Regions from separate parts of the Glaciecola sp. MF2-115 genome, predicted to be linked through region 1. Evidence: predicted binding sites of a transcription regulator. Region 1 holds the regulator's gene; each other region holds the start of a gene.
What was found. Region 1 encodes ArgR, which controls arginine synthesis, uptake and breakdown. Its sites were predicted from a motif close to ANTGAATANNTATTCANT; they were not measured.
Positions count from the first base shown of each region.

Region 2: a site for ArgR is predicted at 8,499-8,516, ahead of ACKLNX_RS09780 (aspartate aminotransferase family protein). Genes of this name have one in related genera too.
Region 3: a site for ArgR is predicted at 6,918-6,935, ahead of argC (N-acetyl-gamma-glutamyl-phosphate reductase). Genes of this name have one in related genera too.

Region 1 covers NZ_JBLBVM010000052.1:63,047-74,037, forward strand. Annotated here, with positions in the region: gene ACKLNX_RS10460 (BON domain-containing protein) at 1-242, opposite strand, end outside; gene ACKLNX_RS10465 (phosphoheptose isomerase) at 257-850, opposite strand; gene ACKLNX_RS10470 (YraN family protein) at 927-1,265, opposite strand; gene ACKLNX_RS10475 (penicillin-binding protein activator) at 1,288-3,345, opposite strand; gene rsmI (16S rRNA (cytidine(1402)-2'-O)-methyltransferase) at 3,557-4,399, shown strand; gene argR (transcriptional regulator ArgR) at 4,382-4,846, opposite strand; gene mdh (malate dehydrogenase) at 5,080-6,018, shown strand; gene ppc (phosphoenolpyruvate carboxylase) at 6,175-8,784, opposite strand; gene ACKLNX_RS10500 (FKBP-type peptidyl-prolyl cis-trans isomerase) at 8,980-9,600, shown strand; gene ACKLNX_RS10505 (MarR family winged helix-turn-helix transcriptional regulator) at 9,789-10,271, opposite strand; gene proB (glutamate 5-kinase) at 10,948-10,991, shown strand, end outside.
Region 2 covers NZ_JBLBVM010000051.1:65,709-76,699, forward strand. Annotated here, with positions in the region: gene rimK (30S ribosomal protein S6--L-glutamate ligase) at 1-474, shown strand, start outside; gene ACKLNX_RS09745 (succinylglutamate desuccinylase/aspartoacylase family protein) at 478-1,515, shown strand; gene ACKLNX_RS09750 (ATP-dependent zinc protease) at 1,538-1,969, shown strand; gene ACKLNX_RS09755 (hypothetical protein) at 1,972-2,388, opposite strand; gene ACKLNX_RS09760 (hypothetical protein) at 2,388-3,593, opposite strand; gene ACKLNX_RS09765 (DUF1338 domain-containing protein) at 3,754-4,560, opposite strand; gene astD (succinylglutamate-semialdehyde dehydrogenase) at 4,580-6,052, opposite strand; gene astA (arginine N-succinyltransferase) at 6,063-7,097, opposite strand; gene ACKLNX_RS09780 (aspartate aminotransferase family protein) at 7,138-8,343, opposite strand; gene ACKLNX_RS09785 (HDOD domain-containing protein) at 8,709-9,923, opposite strand; gene ACKLNX_RS09790 (anthranilate synthase component II) at 9,946-10,521, opposite strand; gene trpS (tryptophan--tRNA ligase) at 10,695-10,991, opposite strand, start outside.
Region 3 covers NZ_JBLBVM010000051.1:99,824-110,814, forward strand. Annotated here, with positions in the region: gene argA (amino-acid N-acetyltransferase) at 1-954, opposite strand, end outside; gene argH (argininosuccinate lyase) at 995-2,380, opposite strand; gene ACKLNX_RS09910 (argininosuccinate synthase) at 2,390-3,610, opposite strand; gene ACKLNX_RS09915 (ornithine carbamoyltransferase) at 3,713-4,642, opposite strand; gene argB (acetylglutamate kinase) at 4,688-5,506, opposite strand; gene argC (N-acetyl-gamma-glutamyl-phosphate reductase) at 5,625-6,644, opposite strand; gene ACKLNX_RS09930 (methylglyoxal synthase) at 7,056-7,466, shown strand; gene ACKLNX_RS09935 (methyl-accepting chemotaxis protein) at 7,616-9,109, shown strand; gene ACKLNX_RS09940 (DUF6436 domain-containing protein) at 9,125-9,724, shown strand; gene ACKLNX_RS09945 (Spy/CpxP family protein refolding chaperone) at 9,771-10,586, opposite strand; gene ACKLNX_RS09950 (response regulator) at 10,854-10,991, shown strand, end outside.

The sequences.
Region 1 (10,991 bases):
TGTCCATTGTAGACATCAACACTTACTGCAGCCTCATCTTTTACATTGGGTATAGTGTTGATGGCACTTCTGACTCGACTTTGTGTTGTCTTATCATCGATCTGAGTACCAACGGTACGTCTATCAGTAGCTGAAGTTGTTGCCGCTGCGCCAACCGTGCCAACGGCAATAGCTGCGCATCCAGTTTGCATAAACGCAACGAAGATAATGATTATCGAGACGATTTTTCCTTTGCTAAGCATAAATCCTTCTTCTTTTATTCTGATTCACTGAGTGGGAAAAGTGCATTGTCGATTGACTCGCACAAATTATGGATAACTAGTAAGTGTACTTCTTGGATTCTCGCAGTGCGTGAGGATGGTACTCTAATTTCCACATCATTTTCGCCGAAGAAACCCGCCATTTCACCACCGTCTTTGCCAGTTAGGGCGACGATAGTCATGTCTCGTGCCAAGGCCGCTTCCATAGCATTGATCACGTTGCGGCTATTTCCGCTAGTTGAAATAGCTAAGAGGATGTCACCAGGTTGTCCTAAAGCTTTTATTTGCTTCGAGAATATTTCATCGTAGCTATAATCGTTGGCGATTGATGTAATTGTTGAGGTATCAGTGGTTAAGGCCATAGCCGGCAAAGAAGGGCGGTCGCGTTCATAACGATTCAGAAGCTCAGATGAAAAATGTTGAGCATCACCAGCGGAACCGCCATTACCGCAGCTTAGGATTTTGTTACCTCTGATTAAGGCTTGAACCATCATGTTCGCCGCTTTCTCAATGGGAACAGGCAGAACTTCAGAAGCTGCAATTTTCGTCTGAATACTTTCGGTAAAACTCTTTTTAATATTATCCAGCATTTAATGCCCCTTAAGTCGTTTTCTTAGTGTTGTTATCTGCTTATCTAGCTAATCGTTTCTAATGAAACGATTTCTACTATACGTTTTGAATCCAGTTTACCTGCTCGCCGTCTATTGCTACAACATCTAATCTAAAATTTGTGTGATGAGGATTCAGTTTCTTTTGTAACAAATAATAATTTATGACTCTTTCGAGCTTTCTTCGTTTACTTACAGTGAAATGCTCGGCAGCACTGCCATGACTATTCGATGATCGAAACTTTACTTCTACAAAGACTAATTGTTGCTCATCTAACATGATCAGATCTATCTCTCCGACCTTTGCTTTATAGTTTTGTTCCACAAATTGAAGTGAATTGGCAAGTAAGTAGTTTTTTGCCTGCAGCTCAGCGTCATGGCCAATTAGGCTGGCCATGAATTGATGGGAAACCACCGCCTTAAAAACCGCCCACTTGCGTTATAGAATCATTTTCTATTACTGCACTTGGAAGGCTTCGCGTCACTTGCCGGGCTGAGTTTACGCTTAGTTTACCTGATAAACCTTTGAGGTCGGTATGACTAAAGTAGGCGAGTTGTTGCATTTGTTCTGAGAACTGAAATGCATCATAACCAAACGCGAACAAACGTAAAAATGAACTAGGAGGTTCATTCCAACTTAAATCAACTAACTTTGCGAGTTCACTATTTCTTTGCTTAGGCATTAAAAAGGGCATATCAACAAAAACAAGGTTGCGTAAATCTCGAATACTGTTCTTATTAAGCTGGTGTTGATAGCTATACGACGTCGCAAAAACTGGAATTGTGCGCTCGGTAAACAAACTAATGCTTGCTTCAATAATAGGGTTTAACAGCTCGACTTGCTGCGGTAAGGCAAAAACAACGAAGGCATCTACATCACGCCTGTTGCGAGTCACACTGTGCACAGTTTCTGTCGTTAAACTCGACATCTGGCGAATTCTTCTTTGGCTTTGTAATACGTCTAAGGCAGCGGTAATGCCAATCCTTAAACCTTTATTATCAGAAAATGTCACTATCTTAGGTGGAGTAATGTCGTCAATACCATTTAAGGCTATCCAGTGTTGGTTGAAAGAATCAATCATACGTCGGCTAACAGAGGAGTCATTACTAATAATGATTGGGGTGCGAACTCCGCGCTTTTTCATTAAGTTGGCTAATTGTATTGCCTCGTCTTCTGGCGCTAATGCGAAATAGACTTTCGCTGTTTCCCTTGCATCAACTGCAGCGCTAGAGTTCTCTGAGCTTGGTTCAGTACTTCCGTCAATGATCCCGCTCAACTCTTCTTCCAAATTGGCAATAGCAAGGTCATCAGAATTTATTGAATCTGCTTTATCAATTTGTTTAGACGAGGCAGAAAGGCGATTTAAATAAACCATCATGGACTCAGGCAAATTGAAGCTCTTAACCTTAGTGACATGATCGCGCAATAACGGCCCTATCACTATGTCAAATTCCATCAAGCCTTCAGGCGTAATTTTGTCACTGACAAATGCGTTATTTTCAGAACCCGTATCTAAAAAGGTAATGTTAGGAATCACTTGCCCAGGGTTATTCTTGTTTATATTTTCAAGTTTCGCGAAGTAAGCCGCCATAATCCCCTGTTTAATCGCATCTCCCTGAACTTGGACACGTCCACTTAAGGGCAAAAGTACTGCGATATTGCGAACCTCTTTCAGCTTTTGATCCAGGTAACCACGAACCCCTTCAGGAAGACTTACTGAAATTGGGTGCGTAGGATATTGTTGCTGCCAATACTGAATCGCCTGTTGCCTGCTAGAGTCAGTGAGGTTTTCGTCTTCAAGGATGTTTGCTAGGGATGAATAAGCGCGCATAAATTCAGAGCTTCGACCTAAAGTGTTCTGAGTTGATTTAGAAGACTTTAAAAACCATTTCCACAGCAATTGCTCTTGTTGTTGATTGAGTGGGCTATCGGCTCTTAATTGTTGGCTGAGAACGTTAGTCGCTAAATCCCAACGTTCATGTAAAGCTGCCAAATGTGCAATGAGCACTTCTTTCCTAGAGATTAAAGGGTCGGCAGTGATTGAGGCTAACCATCCGATCATTGTATCGATAGGAGTTGGAATTAATTCATTACTTAAGCCCGATGCGTAGTGTTGAATAAGCACACACTCAGCTTTAAGTAGTGATGAATATTGTTGTTGAAGTGGATCCTCTAAAAAGGGTTCAATGTTCGCGATAATGATATCGGCTCTGCCACATTCGCCACCCGTTTGAAAATCTTGAGCCGCGGCTAATAACAAAGCGTTTCGTTGGTTGATATCACGATTCTTCAACCACTCAGACTCAGCCTTTTTTAAAGCAAGTTCAGCATTATTTAGAGTGACTTCTTTAGTGGGCTTACTCTCTTTTTCGACAGGCTTTTTATCCACAACTTTGGGTTGGCTGGCACAACTAGCCAAAAACACCAAAATGAATATGACACTTAAATAAGTCCGTAGATTGAAAATTCCGTTCACAAGCGCTCTCAAATAACTAATATAGTGATAGTTTACTCATGCTCAGCCAAATATCTATCAACTTTATTATATTCTGTCCTAAAGTAGGTTTATAAAGTGTAAAAGCGAAAGCCGAAAGTAGTGTAATATTGTCGTTATCTTGGTTTCTTGTGAATTGAATCGCAATTAGCCACAACCTTATATATTTATTTTAAAAAGAAAAATACAGATTATGACCACATCCGGTACCTTATTTATTGTTCCGACTCCCATTGGCAATTTGTCAGATCTCAGTGCGCGTGCCCTAGCCGTATTAAATGAGGTAGATCTTATCGCCGCTGAAGATACGCGACACACATCACGGCTGCTTTCTCACTATTCAATTAGTACATCGACAATTTCAATGCACGATCATAATGAAGCTGCACGTTCGAATCAGTTGACCTCAAAACTACTCGAAGGCCAAAATATTGCTTTAGTATCTGATGCAGGCACGCCACTCATCAGTGACCCTGGCTTTATATTTGTACGTGACTGTCGTGAAAAGGGCATTCCAGTGATTGCCTTGCCAGGACCGTGCGCGCTTACAACCGCCTTGAGTGCGTCGGGCTTGCCCACAGATAAATTCACGTTTCATGGCTTTTTACCAGTTAAACAGCAAGCTAAAGCTGAGGTACTAAAGTCCTTAACTAATTCAGGATGTACGACCGTTTTCTACGAAGCTCCTAGACGGATACGCGATACTGTTGCTGCTTGTTATGAAAACCTACAAGAAGATCATGAGTTAGTATTAGCAAAAGAAATCAGTAAAACCTTCGAAACTTATAAGCAAGGCAAAGCCGAAGAAATTTTAGCTTGGCTGGAAGCAGATCCCGTTCATCAAAAGGGTGAGTTCGTTTTGATGATCTATTGTCCAAATAACTTGCAAAGTGATGGGGCATCGCAGGAAGCGCTTTCTTTATTGGCTTTGTTGGCTAAAGAGTTACCGCTTAAAAAAGCAGCTGCTATCACAGCTGCACATTATGGTCTTAAAAAGAATGCACTTTACGCTATTGGTTTAGACACTCTCAAATAGGTCTTCAACACGTTGGCGAAGCTCTTCAATTTCGGTAATGTCTGCAGGTGCTATGAAAATGGTGTCATCTCCTGCGATTGTGCCGAGAACGCCATCAGTATGACTCAATGAATCGAGTAGTCGTGCGATCAATTGTGCGGCGCCGGGGCTGGTTCTAATAATCACCATGACATTGTTATGCACAATATCCAACACTAATTGTTTAAGCGGACTTTTTGCGGTTGGCATACCCAACTCTGGAGGCAGACAGTACACCATCTCGCCACGAGCGTTTCGCGTGCGAACAGCGCCAAATTTACTGAGCATGCGTGATACTTTGGATTGACTAATATTGTCAAAACCAGCCTCTTTCAAGGCATTAACAATTTCACCCTGTGAACCATAACTTTCGGTTTTTAAAAGCTCTTTAAATGATTTAATTAGGGCGTCTTGTTTGTTTGATGACATATTAATGAAAGCCTATTTTATGATGACTGCGTATTTTGCATCAGAGGGGGTATTTTCGCAAACGATTGTACTAGAATTATGTTGGTAAAATGTAATTGTTGTTAACATGCTGTGACGGTAAGGGTAAAAACACGGATAAAAACAAGGATAAGACTATCGGGTGATTGAGATCTGAGCGTATTTAGATTATTGTGACGCCCGCAAATAAAAGCTTTAATTAACAGGAGAATCTTATGAAGGTAGCTGTATTAGGCGCCGCTGGTGGTATTGGTCAAGCATTATCATTATTACTAAAAACACAATTACCTGCTGGCTCTGAGCTAGCTTTGTATGACGTTGCACCAGTTGTTCCAGGTGTTGCTGTTGATTTAAGCCATATACCAACTGATGTTGCTGTTTCTGGTCATGGTAAAGATGAACTAGCTGACGCATTAACAGGTTGTGACATTGTATTAATTCCTGCTGGCGTTCCAAGAAAGCCAGGCATGGACCGTTCTGATTTGTTCAATATCAACGCAGGCATCATTAAAAATCTTGTTGAAGCCATTGCTGACAACTGTCCAAAAGCGTGCATTGGCGTTATCACTAACCCAGTAAACACGACGGTTGCTATCGCTGCAGAAACGCTGAAAGCGAAAGGCGTTTACGACAAAAACAAATTGTTTGGTGTAACAACATTAGATGTTATCCGAGCAGAAACGTTTGTCGCTGAGCTGAAAGGCTTGAGCACAACAGATGTTCACGTTCCAGTTATTGGTGGCCACTCAGGTACAACTATTCTTCCACTTCTTTCACAGGTTGACGGCGTAAGCTTCACTGATGAAGAAGTCGCATCGCTAACAACACGCATTCAGAATGCAGGTACAGAAGTTGTTGAAGCGAAAGCGGGCGGCGGATCTGCAACATTGTCTATGGGTCAAGCGGCTGCACGTTTCTGCTTATCACTAGTAGCGGCAATGCAAGGCGAAGCTGTTATCGAATACACTTATGTTCAAGTAGATGGTTCTGACGATGCTGAATTCTTTGCGCACCCTGTGCGTTTAGGCAAAAACGGCGTTGAAGAAATTCTACCATACGGCGATTTAAGTGATTTTGAAGAAAATGCTAAGAACGCAATGCTTGATGGATTACGTGGCGATATCAAACTAGGTGTTGATTTCGTAAACGCGTAAACGTCAACGTTTTTTAGCGCTGTGAAGTATAAGCGGTGCTAAGGACATATAAATAGATTAAGCCGACTGAACTGATATAAAGTGTTGTCGGCTTTTTTATGCGTATTAAAAAGGCCGCTAAGATAGCGGCCTGATAAACAAAGATAAAAAGCTTAGTTAGCCTGTATTACGCAAACCAATCGCTATACCTGTAATCGTCACCATCATTGCTCTTTCAAGCGTAGCAATGTCATTGTCACTGTAACTAGACGAGCCCTCTTTACGAATTCGATCAAGTAGTTCAATTTGCAAGTAGTGCAATGGTTCTAAATAACCGCCTCGGATCTCCATCGACAATTTGCCATGCGGGTCATCTTCCATCATGTCGGTATGATCCAGAATGCGCAAAATTGAGGCAATACTGTCTTTCAGTTCAGCACGCAAACCTTCACCAAAGTGTTTTAGGTTGTCAGGCACTAGTCGCGCATCATAAGCGGCACTAATGTGAGGTTCTGCTTTCTTAAACACCATATCCAGCATTGATAGTCTGGAGTTAAAGAAAGGCCAGTTACTGATCATATCTTGAACAACGTCATCTTTATCTTCACTAATGACGCTTTCGACGGCTTTCATCACGCCCAACCACGAAGGCAACACCATACGTGTTTGCGCCCAGGCAAAAATCCATGGGATAGCCCGCAAACTCTCAATGCCTCCGCTTGGGTTACGTTTAGCCGGTCTACTGCCCAATGGCAACTTACCTAACTCTTGCTCAGGCGTTGCGACTCTGAAGTAAGGTACAAACTCAGGATCTTCTCTTACTACGCCACGATAATTATCGCGTGCTTTTCCAGCCATTTTAGTGATAGTTTCGCGCCACTCTGACCTAGGCGCTGGCGGCGGAGACAACATCGCTTCAACAACAGCGGCCGCGTAAATAGAAAGACTACGCTTAGCAAGTTGAGGCATGCCAAATTTATAACGTATTGTTTCGCCTTGCTCTGTTACACGGAATCCGCCGGTTAATGAGCCAGGCGGTTGTGAATGAATCGCAGCTTTAGCGGGCAAACCACCACGACCAATTGTGCCTCCGCGACCATGGAATAGAGTAAGCGTTACTGACTTTTCTGCAGCTAATGCCACTAGCGCTTCTTGTGATTCATACTGAGCCCAACCTGCAGCCAGTGAACCAGCATCTTTAGCGGAATCAGAGTAACCAATCATCACATACTGACGACCATCGATGTAGCCTCTATACCAATCGATATCTAACAAGCTACGCATAACGGCAGGAGAGTTATTTAAATCATCAAGTGTTTCAAATAATGGGGCCACAGGCATAGGCCAGCTGACACCGGCTTCTTTCAATAGTAATTGAACCGCCATAACATCTGAGGCTTTTCGTGCCATAGAGATAATATAAATACCGAAGCTTTCTTTGCTATGGCGAGCAATGACATCGCAGGTCTTTAGCACTTCTTGAACGTCGTCACTTGGTTGCCAAGTTCTTGGAATGAGTGGACGTTTTGAGCTTAATTCTCTTAGCAAAAATGCCTGTTTGTCTTCTTCACTCCACTGCGCATAATCACCTAGGCCTAGATAAAGTGTCAGTTCACTGAAAACATCGGCATGTCTATCGGAATCTTGGCGAATATCAAGCTTCAACAAATTAACGCCAAAGCTGTGCACTCTTCGAATGGTATCTTTCAAAGCACCTTCAGCGATAACGCCCATACCGCACTCATGCAAAGATTCATAGCACGCTAATAGTGGCGTCAATAGCTCATCGTTGCTATTTACCCACTCTTCAATCGGAATCAGATCATCTCGTGTTTGTTCTAACTTTTCTCTAATGTCCTTTAACACGGCTCGGTAGGGTTCTTTTGCATCGCCGACTAGGTCGCGCAGATGTGCGTTGCAGTCGTTCATGGATAATTCGATATACAATGCATCTAAATCCAAAGCGAACAATTTTGCAGCTCGGCGTCGAGCGCGCATCAAGACCTCTTCTGTAACGGTAGAGGTGACGAATGGGTTTCCATCTCGATCGCCGCCCATCCACGAACCAAATTGAACGGTTTTTGCATCAAGAGGTAAGGTAATATCAAATTCGTCTTTCAAGTAGTCTTCAAGTTCACGGAAGAATTCAGGAACGGCTTCCCATAAAGAGTTTTCAATAACCGAAAAGCCCCAGCGAGCTTCATCAACAGGTGTTGGTCGAACCGAGCGAATTTCTTCGGTGTGCCATGCTTGGCTGATCAACGCTGCGATACGCGTTTTAATTTTAGCGCTATCTCTTTCGCTCAAACCGCTAGTGTGAAGGGCTTGTAATTGAGAGGCCAACTCTCTGTGTTTATGTATTAAAGTTCGACGAGTTACTTCTGTAGGGTGGGCAGTTAACACTAGGTCGATATTTAAATTTTGAATAGCAGCTTGAACTTTATCTTTGTCGGCGCCTATGGCCTTAATTTTCTCAAGAGAGTTTGCCAAAGATTCATCTCTTTGATTTGCGCTGTTGTATTCTTGTTCAGCAATATTAGCGAGGTTCAAGAACTGAGCAAATGCACGGCCTATGGTTAGCAGCGATTGATTGTCTAAACTTGAAAATAAGGCGGTAAGGCGGTCGGTACATTGTGTTTCATTCGCGTATGAGTCACGACCGTCTTGTCTGATTTGCTCTATTTTTTGTAACCATTCACTGCCTAATTCAGCCTCAATAGTTTCACCAAGTGTTGCACCTAGGTAACGAACTGTGTCCTTTAATTGTGCATCGAGCGAATCATTCATATATCCAGTTATCCTTAAATTAAAACGATATTTACAAGATACTGCTCATTTTGCCTAAAGTCTAATTCTAAGATTTATAAGTTAATCTTAGTTAGCATAAGCCGCGAATTTTAAAGCTTTTGAGAATGTGTTATTCTGTGCGCGAAAAATTCATAACAGACATTCACAACAGACAATTACTATTTTGGAGACCCTGTGTCAGATAAGTATTCAACAGTAGAAACTCAAGCAAGTTACGGTATTGGTTATCAAATGGGTGAGCAACTTGTTTCAAACCCATTCGACGGACTAGATGTAGAAGTAGTGTTAGCAGGTTTAACTGACGGTTTTAACCGCGCTAAACCACAAGTTGATAATAACGACTTGCGTGCAGCCTTTACTGAAATTCATGAGCGTATGGAAGCTGCCAAAAAAGAACAATTTGCCGGTGCAATGGAAGAAGGTTCTAAATTTCTAGCAGAAAATGCTAAGCGCGAAGAAATCGTAACAACTGAATCTGGCTTACAGTATGAAGTTCTTACTGCGGGCAATGGCGATAAACCAACTGCAGCATCAACAGTACGTACTCACTATCACGGTACGCTAATTAACGGTGACGTTTTCGATAGCTCTTATGAGCGCGGCGAGCCAGCTGAGTTTCCAGTAGGCGGCGTGATCAAAGGTTGGACTGAAGCATTGCAAATGATGCCTGTTGGTTCAAAGTGGCGTTTATATGTACCCCATGACCTAGCTTACGGTGAGCAAGGTGCTGGCGGTGCAATTGGTCCATTCAGCACATTAGTGTTTGATGTAGAACTACTAGATATACTTGGCTAGTTATTGATTAATATCTACAGGTCAGATTTTGAATCTGGTTTGTGGTGATTCGATACAACAAGTATAGAAAGGAGGCCTTAGGGTCTCCTTTTTTGTGTCTTGAATTGTGATAGTAAATCTAAACCTAAACCTAAACCTAAACCTAAACCTAGGCTTAGAAGCGAGCGCTTCAAAGGAAATTAGTTTTGCTATACTTTCGGAATGGTTTGAATTGCTCCTACCTCAAGCATTGGTGCAGCGTCCAAATCCTCCGCGTCCATCATTGTTGCTATTCGTTGCATCGTAGCGACCAATTGGGTTTGTTCCCACTCTTCTAACTTCTCAAAACGATCGATGAAGTGCTCTTGAAGTGGTTTCGGTGCATTTTCTAATGCCTTAAAACCTAGCTCAGTTAAATGCAGCCCCACTTTTCGCTTATCAATAGTGGAACGTTCTCTTACTACAAGTTCCCTCGCTTCTAACCTATCCAGTATATTGGTGACGGTTGCTGAGCTCAAATTTATACTGTTCGCTATATCTTTTACCATTAAGCCGTCATGAGCAGCTATTTCCTGTAAAACAAAAAGTTGAGGGCTGGTTAAACCTGAATCTTTGTTGAGCTTTTTAGAATACAAATCAATAGCTCTAATGACTTTGCGCAAAGAGACTAGTAATTCTTCATACTTTTTCATTATTCGTTGCCGTTCGTTATAGTTTATTCTTATTAGTTAGAACTCTATCAAAAAAAGATGGTTTTCACCGCTTTTTTAGCTATATTAGTGAAAACCTCTCCTTATCTGCCTTAAATTTGTACAATATGAACAAGATATAATTCGACTTGAATGTATTTTTGGCATGTAACCACGTTTAAACTAATAATTCAGCTTATTTAATTGGACATAAAGTTGATTTTAGAGGGCAAAATAGTCAATAATATAGTTAGACATCTAATTAATTGAGTTCTATTTATAAATTATGCGAAACGAAATTGGTCACAAAACACAAATGACCCAGTTACAAAACCACAACCTTGGCTTCAACTTAGTAAATATGCATTCCCGTGCATGTGGCGGCGCACACTCCCCAACGTGAGCGCTTAACAAGGTAGTTTAATGATCATATCAATGGTTATTACGTAGAGTACTAATAATTTATAAATTTCATATTAGAAGTAACACGCAACCCGCAGCGTTAGCCGGGATTTAAATTGAAATAGTGTGCCCCTTGGGCTTTTGAGCGTTTTTTTGTGACGCAACATTAACACCGTTTTCAATACCAGTTTTTTAAGCGCTGAAAGACAAGCATCATTTCTGAAAGTCAGAAGGTGTTGTTAGCTCAGCACACAAGTTAATAATTATGGAGACACAAATGAGTTTAGTAAGTTGGAAAAGAGTTGTCATAAAAGTTGGAAG
Region 2 (10,991 bases), on a different contig from region 1:
GGCACACAAGGGATCGGCGTAGTATTAGCTGATACTGCCAAAGCTGCTGAATCCATTATTGAAGCATTCATGGGTCTTAAAGCGAGTATCTTAGTTCAGGAATATATTGAAGAAGCTGGTGGTGCTGACATCCGCTGTCTAGTTGTAGGCGGCAAAGTCATTGCAGCGATGAAGCGTCAAGGTGCACCTGGAGAGTTTCGCTCAAATTTACACCGAGGTGGTTCGGCTAGTTTAGTACGTTTATCACCAGCGGAGCGCAAGACAGCTTTAGATGCAGCGAAAACTATGGGACTGAATATGTGCGGTGTAGATATTCTGCGCTCGAAGAATGGTCCAATGGTAATGGAAGTGAACTCTTCACCAGGCCTTGAGGGAATTGAGACCGCAACAGGCAAAGATATTGCAAGTATGATCATCGAATTTATCGCAAAAACAGCAACACCAAATAAAACAAAGACTAAAGGCAAAGGCTAAAACATGAAACGCGCAAACTTTACGATTGGTGGGGAAGTGGTTAAGCCTGGAGAGCATAAAAGACTGCAATTGCAGATGCCTCCGCTTTATACCGATACAAGTATGGGGATTCCGGTCTTCGTACAACATGGAAAACGACCTGGCCCAACGCTTTTTGTTAGTGCCGCGATCCACGGTGATGAATTAAATGGCATTGAAATTATTAGCCGACTAATTAAAACACGCCCAATTAAAAGTTTGCGAGGTACGTTAATAGCCATACCGATGGTAAATGTATACGGTGTACTGAATCAAAGTCGTTATCTGCCGGATAGGCGGGACTTGAACAGATGCTTCCCAGGCAGTAAGAAAGGTTCACTGGCTGGGCGTATTGCACGCCTATTTTTAGATGAAATCGTTAGTAAGTGTGACTTCGGTATTGATCTCCACACAGGAGCAATCCACCGCTCTAATTTGCCGCAAATTCGCGCTAATTTGGATGATCCTGCTACCTTAGAAATGGCTGAAGCCTTTGGTGTACCAGTTTTATTAAACGCTGATATTCGAGATGGTTCATTACGGCAAGCAGCTGCTGATGAAGGTGCGAAAGTGTTACTTTACGAAGCGGGTGAAGCCTTAAGGTATGACGAATTTTCTATTAGAGCCGGCGTTAAGGGTATTATTAAGGTAATGCGCAGTGTCGGTATGCTCAACAAAACTAAAGCTCGCGGACACAGCATCAAACCATTCGTTGCTAGACAGAGCGGCTGGGTTAGAGCAAATGTCAGTGGTTTCGTTATGCACAAGGCACAATTAGGTGATCATGTGTCAAAAGGGGATGTGTTAGCAGTTATTTCCAACCCATTTGGCGAACAGTTGGGAACGATTGATTCTCCCGCTACCGGTGTCGTGATTGGAAAACAAAACATTCCATTAGCACAAGAAGGGGAAGCAATTTACCATGTTGCTTACTTTAAAAAGCCTGATCAGGTAGCTGAACACGTTGAATTGCTGCAAGACAACTTAGTCGTACCTGATGATTCCGTTGATATAAAAATGTAAAGCTATAAAAGAGATGTCAAAAATGAACGAAAAGATAATAGTGGGTAACTTGGAGCTATGCGATCTTCCGCAATTAGGTATAAAAGGTCTTCATGTGCGCGTAGACACAGGCGCCACCACTTCATCCTTGCATGTCGATAACATAGAAGAAATTGATATTGATGAAGACACGTGGATTAAGTTTGATATTCATCCCGATATTCATGATGTAAAAAAGCTTATTCGTTGCGAGGCGAAAGTTGAGGGAAAGCGAGCAGTTAAGAGCTCTACTGCAACTCGACAACGTCGTTATGTGATTCAAACAGATATTGTTATGGCAAACCAACGGTGGCCTATTCAATTGACCTTAACGGATCGTTCTGAAATGACGTATTTAATGTTATTTGGGCGTGAGGCTATGGCGGGTAAGTTTATTGTTGATCCTGAACTAGAGTACGTATTGAATAAAGCATAGTTTCAATTCATTTCGTAAACAATTATCAAGCCATCTGGTAACTTTGTATCAGATGGTAAATAGGCGACGGTTTCTTTATTGTTTTGCAAGTGCGCAAGTAAAGATTCAAGTGAATCAAATTCACGAGGCGCCTTTTTACGTCCACTAAAGCGCATTTGTGCCCAGTAAGATTGAATGCGTGATTCAGTTAGGCCAACGACCCTAGTATTAAATGTATAGCGAGTTTTGTTCTTAGGGGCTAGCACAATAGGCTTTAATAGGAACTGTGAATTATCACCCATGAATATATCGCGTACTTGACGCTTATTCAGTGTGATGTCAGCCTGCTCGGTATTAGCAACAATAATCAAGTCTGATGCATAGCTGCTAAGACTTATTGTTAATAAAAGAGATAAGGCTAGTTTCATACCTAAGCTCATCAAAACACCCACTCAATGCCAATTTGATAGAGTGTCGCTTTTCTATCAAAGTCGGGATCGCTTATGTCTGAAAAGAACGAGCTTTCGCCAGGTTCACCATTTAAGAAAGTGATATCTGCTTTCGCCGCCATGTTATGTCGAAAGTCCCAACGAAAACCGATTGAAATTGAATCTAAGTCGTAAAGTGGTAAGTTCCCAGTTATCTGATCATAGGCAAATGAAAGCTGGTCTAAGCCAGGGTTGACGCCCTTCGGAATTAAATTCTCTGTCGTGTTGTAAGCAGTTTTAGAAGTTGAATAGCTTACATGGGTTTGAAATGGATAGAAATTATACCCTGCTGTTAAGTAATAGGAGTCAACTTCTGGAACGACAAGTAGATCGGACGCAATTTTTACCCATTCGGCACCAAAAAAGTAGTCGAGATCATCATATTTTACACTTGCTTGATAACCCACTGCTTTGCCATTAAATCGTAAAGATTCAGCGTTTTCTTTGAAGCCAGCAAACTCAATAGCGTCGGAAAACTGAGTAAAAGCCGGCACATCTGCAAAAAAATCAGCTGATTGAGTTACCGATATACGGAGGCTCAAGTTGCCCTTACTTAAGTTGAGAATTGCTCCCTTAATTTCATCTACATCAATGGGAACTTGTTCATCTTGACGCTTAAACTCGCCTTCGTATACACCGTAATATGCTTCAATATCAAAATTGATTTCATTAACATTGAGGCGATAGGTTGCAGAGACTCCTTCGTAGTTAGAAAACAGAATTCCACTATAGACCTGTTGTGGTGGAGATATCCAATGATATGCGAATCCTACATCAAGGACGTCACTATACTGAAAAAATGAAGTACGTAGCTTTCCTATCTTAAATTGCCAATTCTGGTTAGGCTGATAGTTGAGATATAACCACTCAAGGCCAGATTCGCGATCACTGCTAGTATGAGCTAATAATTGAGCCGAGAGGCTAAGCGTTTCGGTAATTTTTAAATCGCTTTGTAAGGCAAACAATGATTGCTGCGAGAAGCTTAAATGATTCGTATAGTCTTCATATTTTGCACCTTTGTCATCCAGATACCCGCCAATAACGCGACCGAAACCGCTAAATTCAATTCGGTCTGAAAGGTCAGTTAAGGCATATGAAGGTACAGCAACAGTACTAATCAAAGCGCTCAGTATGATGCCTTTGGAATTAATAAACATGCGTTTTTTTATGGCCTAAGGTGGAAAAAAAGATGATGGGGTATTGTGCCGCAAATTAAGGAAGGTAAGGTTTAGATTAATATACGTTGTTATTATTGCTGAATAAATAAAGGTGAGCGCGTTGCCGCAACTCACCATTTAGTATGCATTTAGCTTCTGATTACTGGACGTTGGTACTTTCAAATATCTTATCAGCAGAGGCTGCTACAAAACCTTGGTAGTATTCGCCATTATTCATTTTGTAGCGTTGAGCAAATTCATAAAAGCAGCTTGGGATAGAAACGGTTGTATCTGCAAAAGCAACTTCGGACGAATCGGCCATCGTGGAAGATTGAGCTAGACAAACGTCTTTTCCACCCTTGATTTCGCCACCTGATGTGTTGAGTTTAAACCCAGCAGGATGCAATATCTTATTCACTTCAGTGAGTTCGTTGAGACTCTGTAAATGATTTACACTGACTGTAAAATGATTCGCGCGAAAACCCCACGCAGCAACCCAAGCAGCGTACTCTGATTCTGCTAGCAAGGTTTTATACTCGCTATGTGACACCGCCCAATGCGTGCCAGAATACAAGAAATTATCAGCTTCTACAGCGCCTTGCGGAACACTATCGACCAACTTTTTAATAATGCTTTGAGCTGTCTTACTCAATTCATTTACTCTAAGTTCGCTAATAAACACCTTAGGTTGTGTGATGTCTGGATGCTCAAAGTGTTGGGCTCTTAATTTCTTTAGCTCAAAATCATAGTCACCTTTCTTTTCGTAACCTAAGCTTAAGAAGTGAGCGGCTAACTTGTCTAAGTTAACAGCTTCTAAATCAAAAGTTCGTAAAGCGATGTGATCATTAATGATGTCTGATACACCCGTTTTATTGCCTAACAATTGATGGATCTTATGGGCCGATGGCGTGATCTGAATGTAATCTTGCCAAAGACCTTGGAACAATTTGTTGATATCTGTATGCATATTAAATTTTCTAAACCAATTAAAATTTCAAACCGGGACTAAGGGAAGAGGGTAAAGTAACAACATCTAGCTCTACAGATGCAACTGGGTAAGCACAGTAGTCTGCGGCATAGTAAGCACTTGCTCTATGGTTTCCACTTTCTCCAATACCACCAAACGGAGCAGCACTGCTTGCGCCTGTGATAGGGCGGTTCCAGTTTACAATTCCGGCTCTGATGTGAGCTAGGAAGTAATCGTAGTCAGCTTTGGAGTCACACAATAAGCCCGCTGATAAACCGAAGCTTGTATTGTTTGCCTGAGCAATTGCTTCATCGAAATCCGAGTATCTAATGACTTTCAATAAAGGGCCAAAATGCTCTTCATCAGGCATTTCATTCACAATAGCTGTTACATCGATAAGACCTGGGGTTACAAAACCGGTGTCCTTATCAGTGTGCTCAAGAGCTAGTAGGCTGTTAGCACCTAAGTCAAGAAGCTGTTGTTGCGCACTTGCCATTCCTGCGGCAGCAGCTGCACTGATCATAGCACCCATAAATGGTTGCTCAGCAGCGTCATAAGGACCCACTTGAATATTCTTAGTCACTTCAATCAGGCGCGCTAAAATGGCATCGCCTTGCTCGTTGTCTTGAATAAATAAGCGACGAGCACAAGTACAACGTTGGCCGCTTGTCACGTAAGCTGATTGCACAATGTCATGCACAGTCGCGTCAATGTTGGCAACATCTTTTACGATAAGAGGGTTATTACCACCCATTTCTAAGGCCAGAATTTTGCCTGGATGGCCCGCGAATTGTTCGTGTAATATCTTGCCTGTGCGCGAACTACCAGTGAAGAATAGACCATCGATATTCGAGTGGCTTGCTAAAGCTTTACCTGTTTCAACTTGGCCTTGAACTAAGTTAAGTACACCCTTCGGTAGGCCTGCTTTTTCCCACAATTGCACTGTAAATTCAGCAACTAATGGCGTTAAGTCGCTTGGTTTAAATACAACGGTGTTACCTGCGATTAATGCAGGAACAATGTGACCATTCGGCAAGTGACCAGGAAAGTTATAAGGACCAAATACTGCCACAACACCGTGTGGTTTATGTCTAATAATCGCTTGTCCAACAGGCATTGCATTTTCAACGGTGCCAGTCCGCTCATTGTAGGCTTTTTCAGAAATCGCGATTTTTCCGATCATCGCACCAACTTCAGTCGCAGTTTCCCACTCAGGTTTGCCGGTTTCTTTTGCAATAATCTTACTTAACTCTGCCTTGTTTTCACCCAGTAACTCAGCGAACTTTTTAATAGTAGATAAGCGTTCTTCGACACTTAATCGTGACCAAGCTGGAAATGCCTTGCGAGCAGCTAGGATCGCCTCATTAACTTGCGCTTCAGACGCAGATTTAGCTGACCAAATAAGCACATTCTTTGTAGGATCGATTGAGTTGATATCATGGCCTAAGCCTTCTACCCATTGACCATCGATAAAGTGAGTTGAATTTGTCATATATGTGCTCCTAATGCTTTGTGTTTGCCGGTGAGAATCGAATTGAGTCGCCGTCACTGATACCTAAGGCATCAGCGCACGCTCGTTCGATTGCTACGCGATTTCCATCAACGTAGGCAATGTCTGCGATGCAGGCTTTAAAATGTTTTACCGATGTGTTGATAGCGAAACATGTTTCACCATCGTTTTGAGCGAGACTATCATTAATAACGATAGATGCCTTGCGACTCGCTTGTACGGTTGCAATGTTGTTTACGTCGGCCTCTACTGTTGGTCCGGCGTCAAAAATGTCTACATAACCACGACATTTAAAACCTTCTTGCTCTAACAAACGAAGTGCCGGCCTAGTTTTTTCATGCACTTTTCCAATACAATCCTGAGCCGCTTTGCTTAGCAAGTTAACGTAAATCGGATGTTTTGGCATAAGTTCGGCGATAAATACTTTATTACCAATACCGGTCATGTAGTCAGCAGTCGGGAAATCCATGGAGAAGAAATGCTCTTCTAACCAAGCCCAGAAAGGAGAGCGACCTTGTTCATCGCTTACGCCACGCATTTCAGCGATAACGACATCAGAGAAGCGTTCTTTATGCTCCGCCATAAACAGGAAACGCATTTTAGATAAAAAGCGGCCATTTAGACCTTGCCTAGCGCTCTCTCTTAAGAACAAGGTGCAAATTTCACTTACTCCAGTGTAGTCATTGCAGAAATGCAATAATTCCACAGTGTTGTGAACATTCAACTCACGTGATGCATGAACAACCTTGCTGATATGGTAATGGTAGAAAGCATCCTGCAAACCGACAGTTGCTTCAATACCTGAGGTACCAACGACTTCGCCTGTTTCAGTATCTTCCATTACGAAAAGATAGCTTTGTACTCCGGGCTTTGTAGGCGTCGATTGAATCGCACTTTCAGCTTTTGATATTTTATTTTGCAATAGCTCTTCGTTGACAGGCAGTGAAGTGAACCCGATTCCAGACTCTTGTGCTATCGCATATAGCGACGGATAGTCTGACGCTCTAATAGGACGAATAATTTTCATCTAATGCTCCAAATGGCTGCCAAAGGCAGCCCAACAAAGATTAAGCGGCAACGACCGAGGCAATAGCCTTCTCGAAACGAGCTAAACCTTCAATGATATCTTCATCTGGAATAACTAGAGATGGAGCAAAACGAATAACGTTCATGCCTGCTACTAAGCACATAAGTTTTTGCTCAGCAGCGGCAGTCATAAAGTCACGTGCACGACCTGCGTATTTTTCGTTTAACGCGCAACCTAACAACATCCCTTTACCACGCACTTCACTAAACACGTCATACTTGGCGTTTATTTTTTGCAGAATGTCACGGTATAGTGCTTCTTTTTTTAATACGTCAGCAAGTATTTCTGGTGTATTAACAATATCCAACACTCTTTCCGCTACTGCGCATGCTAAGGGATTTCCGCCATAAGTACTGCCGTGAGTACCTGGTTTAAGGCTGCTCGCAATGGCGTCTGTCGTAAGCATTGCACCGATTGGGAAACCGCCGCCTAATGACTTAGCTGTTGTTAAAATGTCTGGCGTAACGTTTACACCCATGTAGGCATACAAGTGTCCCATTCTTCCTAAGCCAGTTTGCACTTCATCAAAAATCAATAAAGCATTATGCTTATCACACAACTCTCTAACGCCTTTGACGAAAGCCGGATCTGGAGAAATAATACCGCCTTCACCTTGCATCGGTTCCATCATGATTGCACATGTGCGCTCTGACATCATTTCTTCGAGCATTTCTAAATTGTTATATTCGCAGTGATCAATGCCGCCAGGCTTTGGACCGAAACCGTCGGAATAAGCTGGTTGTCCGCCTACAGTTACAGTGAAGAATGTGCGACCGTGGAAACCTTGCGTAAAAGCAATGATTTGGTCCTTCTCGGCACCATGATGGTCGATCGCGTATCTGCGAGCTAATTTTAAAGCGGCTTCGTTCGCTTCTGCGCCCGAGTTGCAGAAATAAACTTTGTCTGCAAACGTCGCATCACATAATTTCTTAGCTAATCTAATTGCAGGCTCGTTTGTAAAAACGTTACTTAGGTGCCAAAGCTTACTGCCTTGTTCTTGTAATGCATTAACCAGTTCTGGATGGCAATGGCCAAGCACGTTAACGGCAATACCACCAGCAAAATCGATGTACTCAACCCCTTCTTGATCCCATACGCGAGAACCTTCGCCACGAACCGGCACCATTTGCGCTGGATTATAGTTTGGGACCATTACATCATTGAACGTTGAACGAGTCACTTGCATGTTATACACCTCTTTGCTGAGCTATTTAGCACCCACACATTTACAAACGTGCGGATAATTTGGCCTCGTATTATGCCAGAAGAGCAGGCTAAAGCAATGAACTTATTCGTCGCAAAGCCAGTAAAAATAAGGCGTATGCACTTATTTGCAGAATTAGTGAATATTTATTTGTATGAAAATTAAAGGTGTAAAAAGGCGGGCTCAATGGCGTGTGGCTAGGCACATTGGCTTGCAGACTAACTAATCATATTGACTTGGCTTGCGAACCCAATGAATGGAGCTTTTGTGGAATGCAACTTCGGGCATATTCATGCAAAAAAAACTCAATGAAATATATGGTATTTGCCGAAAAATTGTCAATCTGACTAGTCGTTGAGTGCTTTAGGTGCTTGTTGAATCTCAGGTATTTGTATTTCAATTCCTGTTAAGTTGGTTTTCATCAGCAAAACAACATCGTCAGAGACAATACCAAAATTACGCAAGTACACCATAGACGTTTGCTTTGACATTAAGCCATTAGCTTTCATCATTTTAAATTGCATGTAACCTTGGCAGCGAAACAGTAGATTAGTGAGAGGATGCAGATTTTTCTCTCGAACATGAGTAATACTGACTTCTTTAATTCTTGTGTAGTCCTCTAAGCCAACGCCAACCATCAACCAACGACATTTAAACAATGCTACAAGGTCGTAAGTAAGTTGATTGCTGTATGTACCCCAAAGAGAAACTAGGTATTTGTGTGAAGGAACTAATGTATTTAAAGCTTTGGCTTGCACTGGATTGTTGTTCTTGCGTGCTTCTATAATTTTTTCACGCAATTTAGCGTCAAAAGCTCGTAAGTACATTTTGGCAATGGCGCTACGGCCGATGGTGCTTAAAAGGCCTATATTGTAACCAAGATACCATTTCATGCTTTCTTTTTCCGCAATTGCCTTACACGCTTTACCTGTCCCCAAAGTATATTCCCACATGTGCTTTTGCAATTCAGGAAACACTTCAGATTTTGGTGGTAAGCTGCGTTTTGCAATCAAGGCAGGAAGAAGCGTTCGTAAACTCTCAATCCCTACGAAGCTTAAAGCACTGCGCAAACTGTTAATTACGATTAGTTTGCCTTTTGAATCAAAGCGACGATATTTGGGTTGCTTAACAAATTTAATAATTGCGTCTTGTAGCCAGTCCATTTGAATGATGGATGCTTCTAACCGTGATATCGAGCAAGACTCAGTGTACAAAACATCTAGGAGTTTACCCAATTCAGGATCGTAACCTAGAATTTTCTTCAAGACGAAATCAGTGTCTCTAATTTTTTCTGCGAGGTCGTTTATAAAGCTGACATGAAACTCAGCTTCAACTTGTTGGATGAATAGGTTTTGCTTCTGATTGATTTCTTCGCGGTTTTTTATGGCGACTTCTTCAACAAATAACAACTCTCTGCGAGCATCAGCTTGCTCAGAGTCTTCCATTATGCGTTGTTTCTCGGTTTTTTGACCAGACAACAGAATAGCTTCATCTAAACTCACGAGGAGATGATCGAATCGACTATTCATGGTCGAGGCTAACTGAGATACGCTTAACTTCATGTTGTTATTCTACATCCGTATTCTATTTTTTCAAAAAATTGTTCAAAAGTTTATGACCTTCTTGAGTTAATAAAGATTCAGGATGAAACTGAACGCCGAATATTGGCAAGGTTTTATGCTGAATACCCATTATCTCTATATCGTCACTTTCACGGCAAACTGCAGTAATTTCCAGCAATTCCGGTAGCGTATCTAACTCAAGCAACAAAGAGTGATACCTTGTTGCAATGAATGTCGGATTTATCCCGTCAAATATACCATGCACTTGCTGTACATGCACATTTGAGGTTTTTCCATGTTTTATATTCTTTGCGCGTACTACTTTAGCGCCAAAAACTTGACCAATCGCTTGATGCCCAAGACATACTCCTAATATAGGTAATTTTCCGGCAAACGCAACGATTGCATCTAGGCAGATGCCTGATTCATCAGGAGTACAGGGGCCCGGTGAAATCACTAGGTGCGTAAAATCAAGTGCTTCTAGCTCGGGAATACTCAGTTCATCATTTTTAATGACCATTACACGGGCATTAAGCTCTTCAAAATAACGCACTAAATTGAAAGTAAAAGAGTCGTAGTTATCAATGATCAAGACCACGTTAACGACTCCTGTAGCGATGGTCTGTTCTTATCGCGCGATCTGCTAAAGTAGTCTCTAGGAAAGCACTTTCCAAGAGCGCATTTTCTACCAATGCGCTCTTTACTAGTGCAAACTTTGCTAATGCACTCTTTACTAATGCACTCTTTACTCGTGCACTGTCTACCAACGTATTAAGGTGCAACAAACCCAAGTGCTTCGTATGTTTTCGCTAAAGTTACGGAAGCTTTCTCTCTTGCTTTCAGAGCACTGGCATTCAATACATCATGCAAGTATGTGTGATCAGCCCTAATGCGTGCATATTCTGTTTGAATAGGTTGAAGCATATTCACAACTGATTCAGCTACATCACCTTTTAAATGACCGTACATTTTGTCTTCATACTTTGGTACTAAGCTCTCTATTGATTCACCACTGGTGCAAGAAAGTAAAGACAATAGATTTGAAACGCCCGGCTTCTCAGCAACATC
Region 3 (10,991 bases), on a different contig from region 1:
TTTTACTAAGGCACCGCTTTCTTCTAGAGGCTTAATTAGCTTTAAAATGCCGCCAACGTCGTCGATTGTCGCTGTTCTTAGCTGTTCGTAATGATTCTGTAAAACCAGCGAACCTGCGCCATCGCGAGTAAACAGCTCCCTTAGCAATACACCGTCCGTGTGGTAATTAATACAATGTGCTCGTGTGACACCCTCTTCTACGGAAGATATCATAGCTGTTAGGCAGGTTCCTTCAGCGTCTATATTGTCTTCAGCAAGCTCTTTCCTTAAGACGTTTAATTCAGTGGTCCTCAGCAATTTACCAGCTCTGTTAAAAATACCATCTCGCTCTGAAAGTGTGATGATCTTGTCAGCTTTCATAGCAATAGCTGCTTGTGTTGCAACGTCTTCGTGAGACAAGTTGAATACTTCGCCGGTGGGTGAATAACCCATAGGGGAGAGCAGGACAATAGAGCCATCGGAAAGGTGATCGTTGATACCTTGCACATCAACGCGGCGAACGAGCCCTGTATGTTCAAAATCCGTTCCTTCTTTTACGCCGATGGGACGAGCAACCACAAGATTTCCCGAGCAAACTCGTATTTGCGAACCATGCATCGGCGAATTAGGTAAACCCATCGTTAACAGGGCTTCAATTTGGCTTCGTAAAGAACCTGCAGCATCTTTCACACATTCCAGACTTTCTTTGTCTGTGATCCTGATGTCATTTACAAACTTTGATTCTTTATTGCGGAGCTTCAGGCGATGATCAATTTGAGGGCGAGCGCCATGCACTAAAATCAGACGCACGCCTAAACTGTTCATCAAGGCAATATCTTGAATGATCCTAGGAAAATTAGGATCCTCAATAGCTTCACCGCCAAACATGATGACGAAGGTTTTTCCGCGGTGCGCATTAATGTAAGGCGCTGAACTGCGGAATAAACGAATGCTGTCTGGATCAGATAATGCCATTTTGTTCTCTTATAAATGCAAGGATGATTGGGCTTGTTCCTTAGCCCTTAAGTTTGTCGAGTCTTTCTAATTCGACATAAATTGCTTGAGTGACCAAAGCCTTGTTAGTACCACCCAGCACACTACGTTTGTTCAAAACTGCTTCTAACTCCAGAACTGGGTAGACATCATCTTCGATATGCTCATTAATTGTTTTCAATTCTGGAATAGTCAAATCTTCAAGTGCTTTGCCCTTTGAGATGGCTAGGACAACGGCTTGCCCAGAAATGTCATGTGCAGTTCTAAATGGAATGCCTTTTGCCACTAAGTAATCTGCTAGCTCGGTAGCATTCGCATAACCCTGTTGCGCAGCTGCACGACATCGTTCTTCGTTCAGCGCTAATGTGTCGAGTACCTCAACAGCAATGCATAAGCATATATGCCATTGATTAACGCTATCTATGGCTCCTTCTTTATCTTCCTGCATGTCCTTGTTATAGGCTAGGGGAAGCCCTTTCATCGTGACTAATAGGGCCTGCAAATTACCAAAAACTCGGCCACATTTACCGCGCATTAATTCTAGTGCATCGGGGTTTTTCTTTTGTGGCATGAGTGAAGAACCGGAGGTAACCGAATCGCCCAGTTGCAGAAATCCAGCTTCTCCACTGTTATAGAAAATAAGGTCTTCAGCCATACGTGATAGGTGCATCATGCTGGTACTTGCGTTAAACAACAGTTCCAACACGAAGTCGCGATCAGAAACGGCATCTAAGCTATTCAAGCATGGTGAATCAAAACCGAGGTCGGCAGCAATCTTCTGGCGATCGACAGGGAAGGTAGTTCCCGCTAAAGCGCCAGACCCTAAAGGGCATTGGTTCAAACGTTTTTGTAAATCTTCAATACGACTCACGTCACGCTTAAGCATTTCGACATATGCCAAGCACCAATGTGCGAAATACACTGGCTGAGCGCGTTGCAAATGCGTGTATCCAGGTATAATCGCATCTTGGTGACGGTTTGCTACTTTGAGTAGGGCACTGATGACATTCAGGCAATCTTCACGCAGAGAGTCTAAATGGGAGCGGCACCATAAGCGGAAGTCTGTCGCAACTTGATCATTTCTGCTTCGCCCGGTGTGCAGCTTTCTCGCAATATCACCCAGTTCGGCTGTTAAGGTTGCTTCAACGAAGCTATGAATATCTTCTTCGGGCGAACTTGCGAAATCAAGTTCACCTGCTTCGGCTTGCACTTTTAGTTTTGTTAATGACGTTTCAAGCTGATTTTGTTCATCATCACTCAGTACTCCTGCGTCCTTTAACGCACGAGACCAAATAATAGAGCCCCAAATATCCTCTGCTGCCATCACATAATCAAACGGCAAGGAATCGTTGACCTGCTTAAACATATCACTGCTACCGGACTGAAAGCGCCCACCCCATAATGCCATGATGCTTCCTTATTTTTGTTTGAGTGCTTTGATTCTGCTCGACAAGCTAAATAGTCTAATAAAACCTTCAGCATGGCTTTGGTTGTACACGTCATCCGCGCCGAAGGTAGCGAAGTCTTCTGAATAAAGGCTATTCGGAGATTGACGCTGTACAACTGTAGCTTGACCTTTATAGAGTTTTACTACTATCTCGCCGGTTACCAGTTGAGCAAAACTTGCGGCGCTTGCTAATAAGGCGTCATTAAGTGCGGTAAACCAGCGACCGTCGTACATGACATGAGCGAACTCTAGTGCCAACTGTTCTCTGAACTTTAACGCTGATTTATCTAATACCAAACACTCTAAAGCTTTGTATGCTTTCATTAACACGGTGCCCCCGGGCGTCTCGTAACAGCCTCGTGACTTCATACCAACTAATCTGTTTTCAACAATATCTATTCTGCCTACGCCATGAGGAGCTGCTAGTTGATTTAACTCTACTAGTGCTTGATAAGGAGATAATGCGATACCGTTTACATGAGTCAAACGGCCTTCAAAGAAGGTTAAAGAGATACGTTCCGCTGTGTCTGGAGCGTCTTCTGGATCAGTGGTCATGGTCCAGACTTGCTTGCTCGGTTCACACCAAGGATCTTCAAGTTCTCCACCTTCGTGTGAAATATGCCAAGCATTGGCATCACGACTATAAATTTTCGTCGCAGACGCAGTTGTCTTTATATCTCTGCTAGCTAAGTAATCAAGTAAATCTTCGCGCGAAACCATATCCCACTCGCGCCAAGGTGCGATTACTTGTAAGTCGGGTGCAAGCGCTGCGAAAGCACCTTCAAAACGAACTTGGTCGTTTCCTTTGCCTGTGCAGCCATGACTCAATGCGTCAGCTCCAACCTTGCGTGCTACTTCAACTTGAGCTTTAGCGATAACTGGGCGCGCCATCGATGTACCTAACAAATACTCGCCCTCATATACAGCACCAGTCGTTATAGTTGGGTAGATAAAATCGCTTACAAATTCTTCTTTCAAGTCTACGATATGACACTCGCTTGCACCTGAAGCAATTGCCTTGTCATGTAAACCTTCGAGTTCTTCGTCTCCTTGACCAACATCTGCTGCGAAGGCAACCACTTCACAGTCATAGTTTTCTTTAAGCCATGGCATAATTGCCGAAGTGTCGAGGCCGCCTGAATAAGCTAGTACGACTTTCTTTATATTTTGTTTGTTATCTGTTAACGCCATTCTTTGGTCCTTAATTACGAACAAGCCAATGCATGTTCGTGAGTTTGTTTAGTTCGTTAGTTTTGTAATAATTCTAGTTCAACTTGTAAAAACTACTGCAAATTATAAAGTTTCGTCAATACTGACATTGCCTACAAGCATCGCCAATATTGCATTCTGTGCATGCATTCTATTTTCAGCTTGCAACATCAGTAGCGATTGTTCACTGTCCATCAAACTACCCGTAAGTTCTAAATCGCGATGTGCAGGCTGACAATGCATGACGTAGCTTGCTCCCGACTTTTTCATGAGCGCTTCATTTACTTGATAAGCAGAAAATTTTTCTTGAATTTCCTCTAACGGAGTTTCGTCACCCATCGATAGCCACGTATCCGTGTATAGAATGTCAGCTTGTCCTAACTCATTTATATCGTTCGCGATTGTTAAGTTAACATTGTTCTCATATGCTAATTTTGCAGCGTGTTTTGCGATGTTAGCTGATATTTCGAATCCTTTTGGCGTAATTACTGTCTGATGGCAACCTAGCAAAGCACCGACAATTAGGAGCGAATGGGTTACGTTGTTGCCATCACCGATATACGCCATTGTTTTTCCCTTCACATCACCGAACTTTTCAAACATAGCCAGATAATCGGCCAATGCCTGACAAGGGTGATACAAATCGCATAATGCATTGATGACAGGAATGTCTGCCCCAGCGGCTAGATCGACCAGTGTTTTATGCTCATAAACTCGTGAAACAATGGCATCCGCCCAACAGGCCAAATTCGCGCCGACATCAACTGGATCTTCACGTTCTTTTAAAGGTGAACCTTGGCTATCAACATAAACCATATGCCCGCCCAATTTATTGATACCGATATCAAAACTCACTCGGGTGCGCAGAGAAGGCTTTTCGAAAATTGCGACAATAGACTTGCCTTCTAAAGGGCGACCAAATTTTTCTGGCGACTTTTTAAGTTCGAAAGCCAATTTCAGAAGCGAATGCATTGAAGTTGAATTCCAATCTTTAAAACTGAGCAAGTCCTGCATTTTGTTTTCCTTGTGCGTTTGGGTATTCATAGTAATTAATGGTGACTAGTCGATGGCTGTAATTGTTGTGCCAATTTTAGTTTCTGGCTCGGAAAGTAGTGCAGAAATATCGTTCCAGCTGCCAATGTTCACTGCTTTCCCTAAAGTTTTTGAAGCTTCCTGTGCAGCGCGCACTTTTACAATCATGCCATCAGTGATAACGCTTTTATCAACCAACTGAGTCACTTCACGTTCATCTAAATGCGCAATAACTTGCTTATTATCGTCTAATACGCCGCTGACGTCGGATAAAAGATACAAATCAGCATATAATAGTGATGCTATGCAGGTGGCGGCTTGATCCGCATTCACATTATATAGACGACCATTAAGATCACTGCCAATAGAACAAATGATCGGAGTTAGGTTAGCGTGCATGAGTTGGTGCAGCAACTTTGCACTGCGCGGGTTGGGATAGCCGACCGCACCCAACATTGGCGCAACTTCATCGCATACCGCTAAATTACCATCAGCCAGGGATATTCCAACACCGACGAGCCCTTCTTGTGCCGCCATGCAAACCATTTGCTTATTAAGCGTCCCAGCTAAAACGCCAGTCACTGCCGGCATTTGTTCGTCAGGGGAAATTCGCAAACCTTCATGTTTTTCACTTTTAAAACCTAGCGCGGTTAGTTGGGTTTGCAACTGTGAACCACCGCCATGAACAATAGCCACGTTGTGACCTTTTTGTTTGAGTGCAGCAACAGCTTTGAAAAAGTTGGTTTGCGCGCTATTGCCATCCCGAAAGGTATCATCAAAAAAGTTTCCACCTACTTTTAACACGATGCTATTTAACGGCTGGTTGCTTTTAGAATGTAGATTCATAGACAAAGTCTCTTAAAGGAGTAGTTAACGAATTGAAAGTCTTTAGCTAATAAAAAGTCCTTAACTAATGAAAAGTCCTTAACTAATAAAAAGTCCTTAACTAATAAAAAACCGAATTTCATTGTTTTATCAATCCAGTTTCACTTGGCAGCTTAAACGCTAAATTGGCGCATTGTACTGCTTGAGAAGCCGCGCCTTTTAACAGGTTGTCGATCGCTGAGCTTACTACTAGATAAGCACTATCTTCATCGAATTTCCAATGGATATCGCAGAATGGGGTGTTAGCGACATCGTCTATCTTGGGCCATGTGTCGCGCAAACGCACTAAGGCTTGTTCTGCATAGTGATGTTCGAATCGTTCCCGAATATCCTCTGTGCTTATGTTTGGAAGCAACTTCATTGTAATCGTAGCCAGTATCCCACGTTTAAATTGCCCGAGATGAGGAGTGAATATGACTTTAGCACCACTGTAATCTTCTATTTCAGGTGTGTGACGGTGACCTAGCACCCCATAGGCTTGCAAACTCACTTCAAAGAAGCTTGTGGTCATAGAAGGTTTACGCCCTGCACCGCTAACACCTGAAGTTGCATTTATCACAGGTCTAACTTGCGGATCTATGAAGCCAGCTTCACTCATAGGTTTTAAAGCCAAAAGTGATGCTGTTGGGTAGCAACCGGGAACGGCAACAAAACTTGCTGATTTGATTGCTTCAGAGTGCCATTCTGCTAGACCATAAACAGCATTTTTCAGAATACTCGTTTGTTCATGTTTAAATCCATAATAAGCTTCAAACACCTTCGCATCTTGCAGTCTAAATGCACCCGAAAGATCGAAAATTTTCGCTTTTTTACCGCTTAGTGCGCTAGCCCAATCATGACTGGCTTCATGCGGAGTTGCTAAAAATATTGCATCATATGTATCAGCAAGTTGAGAGAGTTCATTAGGCGCCAAAGCAATTGTGACTAGTGATGTTTGCCCTAATAATTGAGGGTGAATAGCACCAATCGCTTTATTGCTATCTTCACTGCCATTCGACACATAGCAAGCGTCCAATGAAAAATGTGGGTGTTGAATAATTATTTTAATTAGTTCAGCGCCTGTGTAGCCACTTGCGCCAATAATACATGTTGAAATCATAATAGTGTCTTAATTTAGGAAAAAATCCCCTTCACCCCTAGCACAACAGAGCAGTCGTTGTGCTAAGAGCGAAAGCGCTGTGCTCTGCTACAAAGTAATGACGAAATTTAATCGTCGTAATAGCTTCCCACAGCAAAGGGAGGGAGGAGGGGAGAAAAATGATAGTGTAACTAAAAATTTAACAATAAAATTAATCACTTAAATAAAGCTCAGTTGTATATTGTGTGCAAGTAATTCGCTTGCTTTAAAAACGATAAAGAAAGGATAGTCAAAATTGAATATTTATGCAATATAAATGTATAAATAATTATTAATTTTTTTTATGAAGTGTTGTGCTTGATTAAAAATACAAATACTATCAAGCAAAGCTAAAAGCTAGTTCAAACGAAACGAACGCGAGGACCAACGCCAGTGAAAACAATTGCTCTTGTAGCCCATGATCATAAAAAGCCAGACCTGATTGCTTGGGCATCACAACACAAAACGGCCTTACTTACTGCGAATTTAGTCGCTACAGGTACCACTGGTAAATTGCTTGCGGAGAAAGTCGGTCTTGAAATATCTTGTTATAAAAGCGGCCCTTTGGGTGGAGACCAGCAAATAGGTGCTTTAATTGCAGAACAAAAGCTCGACGTTTTGGTTTTCTTTTGGGATCCAATGAATCCAGCTCCCCATGATCCCGACGTAAAAGCATTATTGCGTCTTTGTTCAGTTTGGAATATTCCTGTGGCATGCAATGTATCAACGGCTGATATGATAATTTCTTCGCCATTGTTTTCTGACCCAGATTACAAACCTGAACTTCCGGTTTACGATCGTTGATAAAGTAAGGAATTGTAATAGAAATAGCTAAAGGCGCTCTAAAATTAATCGATTTTCAGCCGATACAACCTTAATTACTTTTCTAATTGGGTGAGTTTTTAGTCTATACTTTCTTCCCCAACTGGTTCACTAGCAAACTGGATGATTATATGACAGCCACAAAACAATACTCTTGGACTCTAAATGCTCATAAAATATTTAGGTGGATTCTTGCAGTTCAACTGGCTATCTCGGTTTTTATTGGATTCATAACCGATGACCTAGTAACGCCTTTTGTTGTCGGACTACCAGTGGCTCTTATTCCAATGTTTTTGAGCCTTCAGCAACCGCATTCAGTGCTAAGTAGGCACGTTATAGCAATAGCAACCCAGTTAATGACAGCGCTGCACATTCAGCAAGCTTATGGAATGACTGAAATGCACTTTGAGGTCTTTGTCGTCCTCGCCTTTTTGATTTTCTTCCGAGACTGGAAAGTTGTTGTGTCATCTACCGTAACGGTTGCTATTCATCACGTATTATTTTTCGTTATCCAAAGTAATGGTGGCGAAGTCTTTATTTTTGAAAGTAACCGATTGTTTTTCTATATCTTGCTTATTCACGCATTGTTTGCAGTCGCAGAGGGAGGCGTTTTGGCCTTTATGGCAAGAAAAAGCGAGCAAGAAGCGATAGCGGCCGAATTATTACAAGAGTCAGTGCTCAGAATAATGGGCTCTGATGGCAAAATTGATTTGCAAGTTAACGTCCTTGTTGAACACGCTGAATTAACTGAATTCAATGCCCTAATTCGTGGTTTCAGGAAGCTTATTGATAAAGTCAATCTGGTCGGGACTAGCCTTGTGGGTGTCGTTGATAAGGTAAAAGAATCATCGCATGAACTCGATGATTCGGTAGATCAGCAAAACAATCAAGTTAGCACTATATCGTCATCTATGCAGAATATGACTGCAAGCATCAATGAAGTGGCGACGCTATCTCAAAACGCAAATCAAATAGCAGACAAGGCGAGAACTGATACTAATGAAACGCGAGATTCGATTGAGGGAGTAAGCACTAACATCGCTCAACTGAAGTCTACATTGCAAACAACGTCTCATGCAATTCAGGACCTAAGTGCAAAGTGCACCAACATTTCTGATGTTATGCAATCGATTAAATCGGTAGCAGAACAAACTAATTTGCTAGCATTAAATGCGGCTATTGAGTCTGCAAGGGCGGGTGAACATGGGCGTGGCTTTGCGGTCGTTGCTGATGAAGTTCGTAACTTAGCAATTAAATCAAAAGAGAGTGCCGAAGAAATAGAGTTGATCACAAGCCAACTGACAGACAGCGCTAATCATTCAGTCTTAAACATGGACAACTGTGTATCGATGGTCGAAAACGCGGTGGAATCATCCAGCCAAGCATCTTCAAACATGGCGGCAGTCCTAAGCGGCATTAACGAAGTTAATAATAACTTGAATACAGTTGCTGAGTCTTCTACAGAACAAGCACAAACATCTGAATCAATCAGTCAGTCTGCACAGGAACTGGTCCAATTGTTTGGCAACGAAAAAGTGCAAGTTGAAGGTCTAAAAGGGGAAATAGAGCAGTTGAATAAGCTAGCAATAGATTTAGAAGTACAGCTGCGAAACTTTAAAGTCTAAGCTGTTAACACACTTATGCGTTCATTCAAAATTAAGCAATCTGGGTTTAGTCATTGGCTGTTCCCGATTGCTGGAATCATCTGGTTCCTAGGAGCGCTCTTTGCGATTACCTGGGTAGGTGAAAGTAAATTTAAAGAGTTTGATCCAAGCTTGAGACTGTCTTCGGAAATGATGTCACTTTCAATGGAGGATGAATTAGTTGCGGTGCTAAATAATCCTGAGTCACCAGTAGATTTTAAAAACGCTGACTTTGCAGGGCGGATCTTGCATGTAGTGCAAGGCGAATGCTTTTGTGAAACCTTGAGCGAGGCTCATCAAAATACTTTGAATCAATGGGCTGAGACTAAAAACATTCATTTTCAAACTATTCAGATCGCCAGTCTGGCGGCACTGACTAGGTTCGTGCCATCAACGCCGGCAGTCATCGTGTTGAATAAAAATAATGATCTAGTCTATTTGGGGCCGTACTCGACTGGAATGGGCTGCTTTCAAGACTCAGGCTTAGTTGATGAGCGCATTAGGCCCTATTTTGATCAAGTGAATGGGGTGGCTGCTTTAAGTGAAGTTCGCGCTGCAATTCAAAGCGAGGCTAAGGGCTGTTATTGCCCGACTTAAAAACAAAGTCGTTTTGTTGCAATAACTGGCCCAAGCCTACTACTTTTTAACTTTCAGTCATTTCACTCTTATCTTTGCGCTCGCTGTGCATTTTCTTATGCATTTTTGACTTCTTCGCTTTTTTCATAATTTTAGCGAACTTTTCTTTTTGCTCAGGACTTAAGACGCTCAGCATATCATAGCGAGACTTCGCTTTACTTACTGCCATGTCGAGCTTTTGCTGTTTGTTTTGAGCGTGCACCGCAAGCCATGCACTCTCATCAAACTCCTTCGCCTGAATAATCCTTTTAACTTGCTCTTTCATACTCATGAATTCAGCTTTATTAGCTTCGCGTTGCTGCTTGTTACTCAGCATCATGGCTGCTATTTTAGCTTCTTGCTCGTCACTCAATTCGAGTGCTTTTGCTAAGCGTTTCATTTTCTTCTCAGGATTATTTCTCTTTAGGTTTTTTGTCTTACCTTTTTTCTCTTCCTGATTAGCGATGAACTGTGCTTGCTGTTCGTTAGTTAATTGATTGAATATCTTATTTTTACTTTTCGCCTGAATCAACTTCGTTTTTAAATTTAGGTCCATTTGCTGTTCTATTGCTGCCGTTACTGCTACTTCGTCCCATACGTTACTTTGCATAAGTGCGCGCATGCTTTCACGGTTCTGCTGTCGTTCTGCACGGTAAACGCTTAAGTCTTGTTTAGCTTCTTTGTGAATTTGTTTCATGTCTTCTTTTTGTTGAGCACTTAGCGACAAGCTGTGCATCGCCATTCTTTCATGATCACCACGTTGACCCTTTTCTTTTGCGTTAATTGCAACAGCACTCACGCTCAATAAGCTCGCGATGGTTAAACTAAGTAGTAATTTTTTCATGTTTATTCCTCTTTTCATTTTCGTTTCTTTATTCATTTCCGTTTCTCGATTGGTAATAAATATTAAATCTAGGCTTGTTTAAATTCTTGTTGTAGATAGTAGCGCAGTCAATGCAAAGAAACGCCAAGCAAGTGTAAAGCTTATGTAAAGGTTTCAGAGCTTTATCAAAATTCACTTATCATATCTTCACTGAATTACTATGGATTTTAATTAAGCTCCTTTAGAATGAAATTCAGAACTACTATTAATGTATGTCAGGGCGAATGAATGTATCAAGTATTAATAATTGACGATGACCAAGCACTTACGCAAATGCTCGCAGAATATCTGGAACAAAATGGCTATGGGGTTGATGTAGAAAACTCTCCTGTTGCTGCAATCGCCAAAGTGCGGGATGAGAATTTT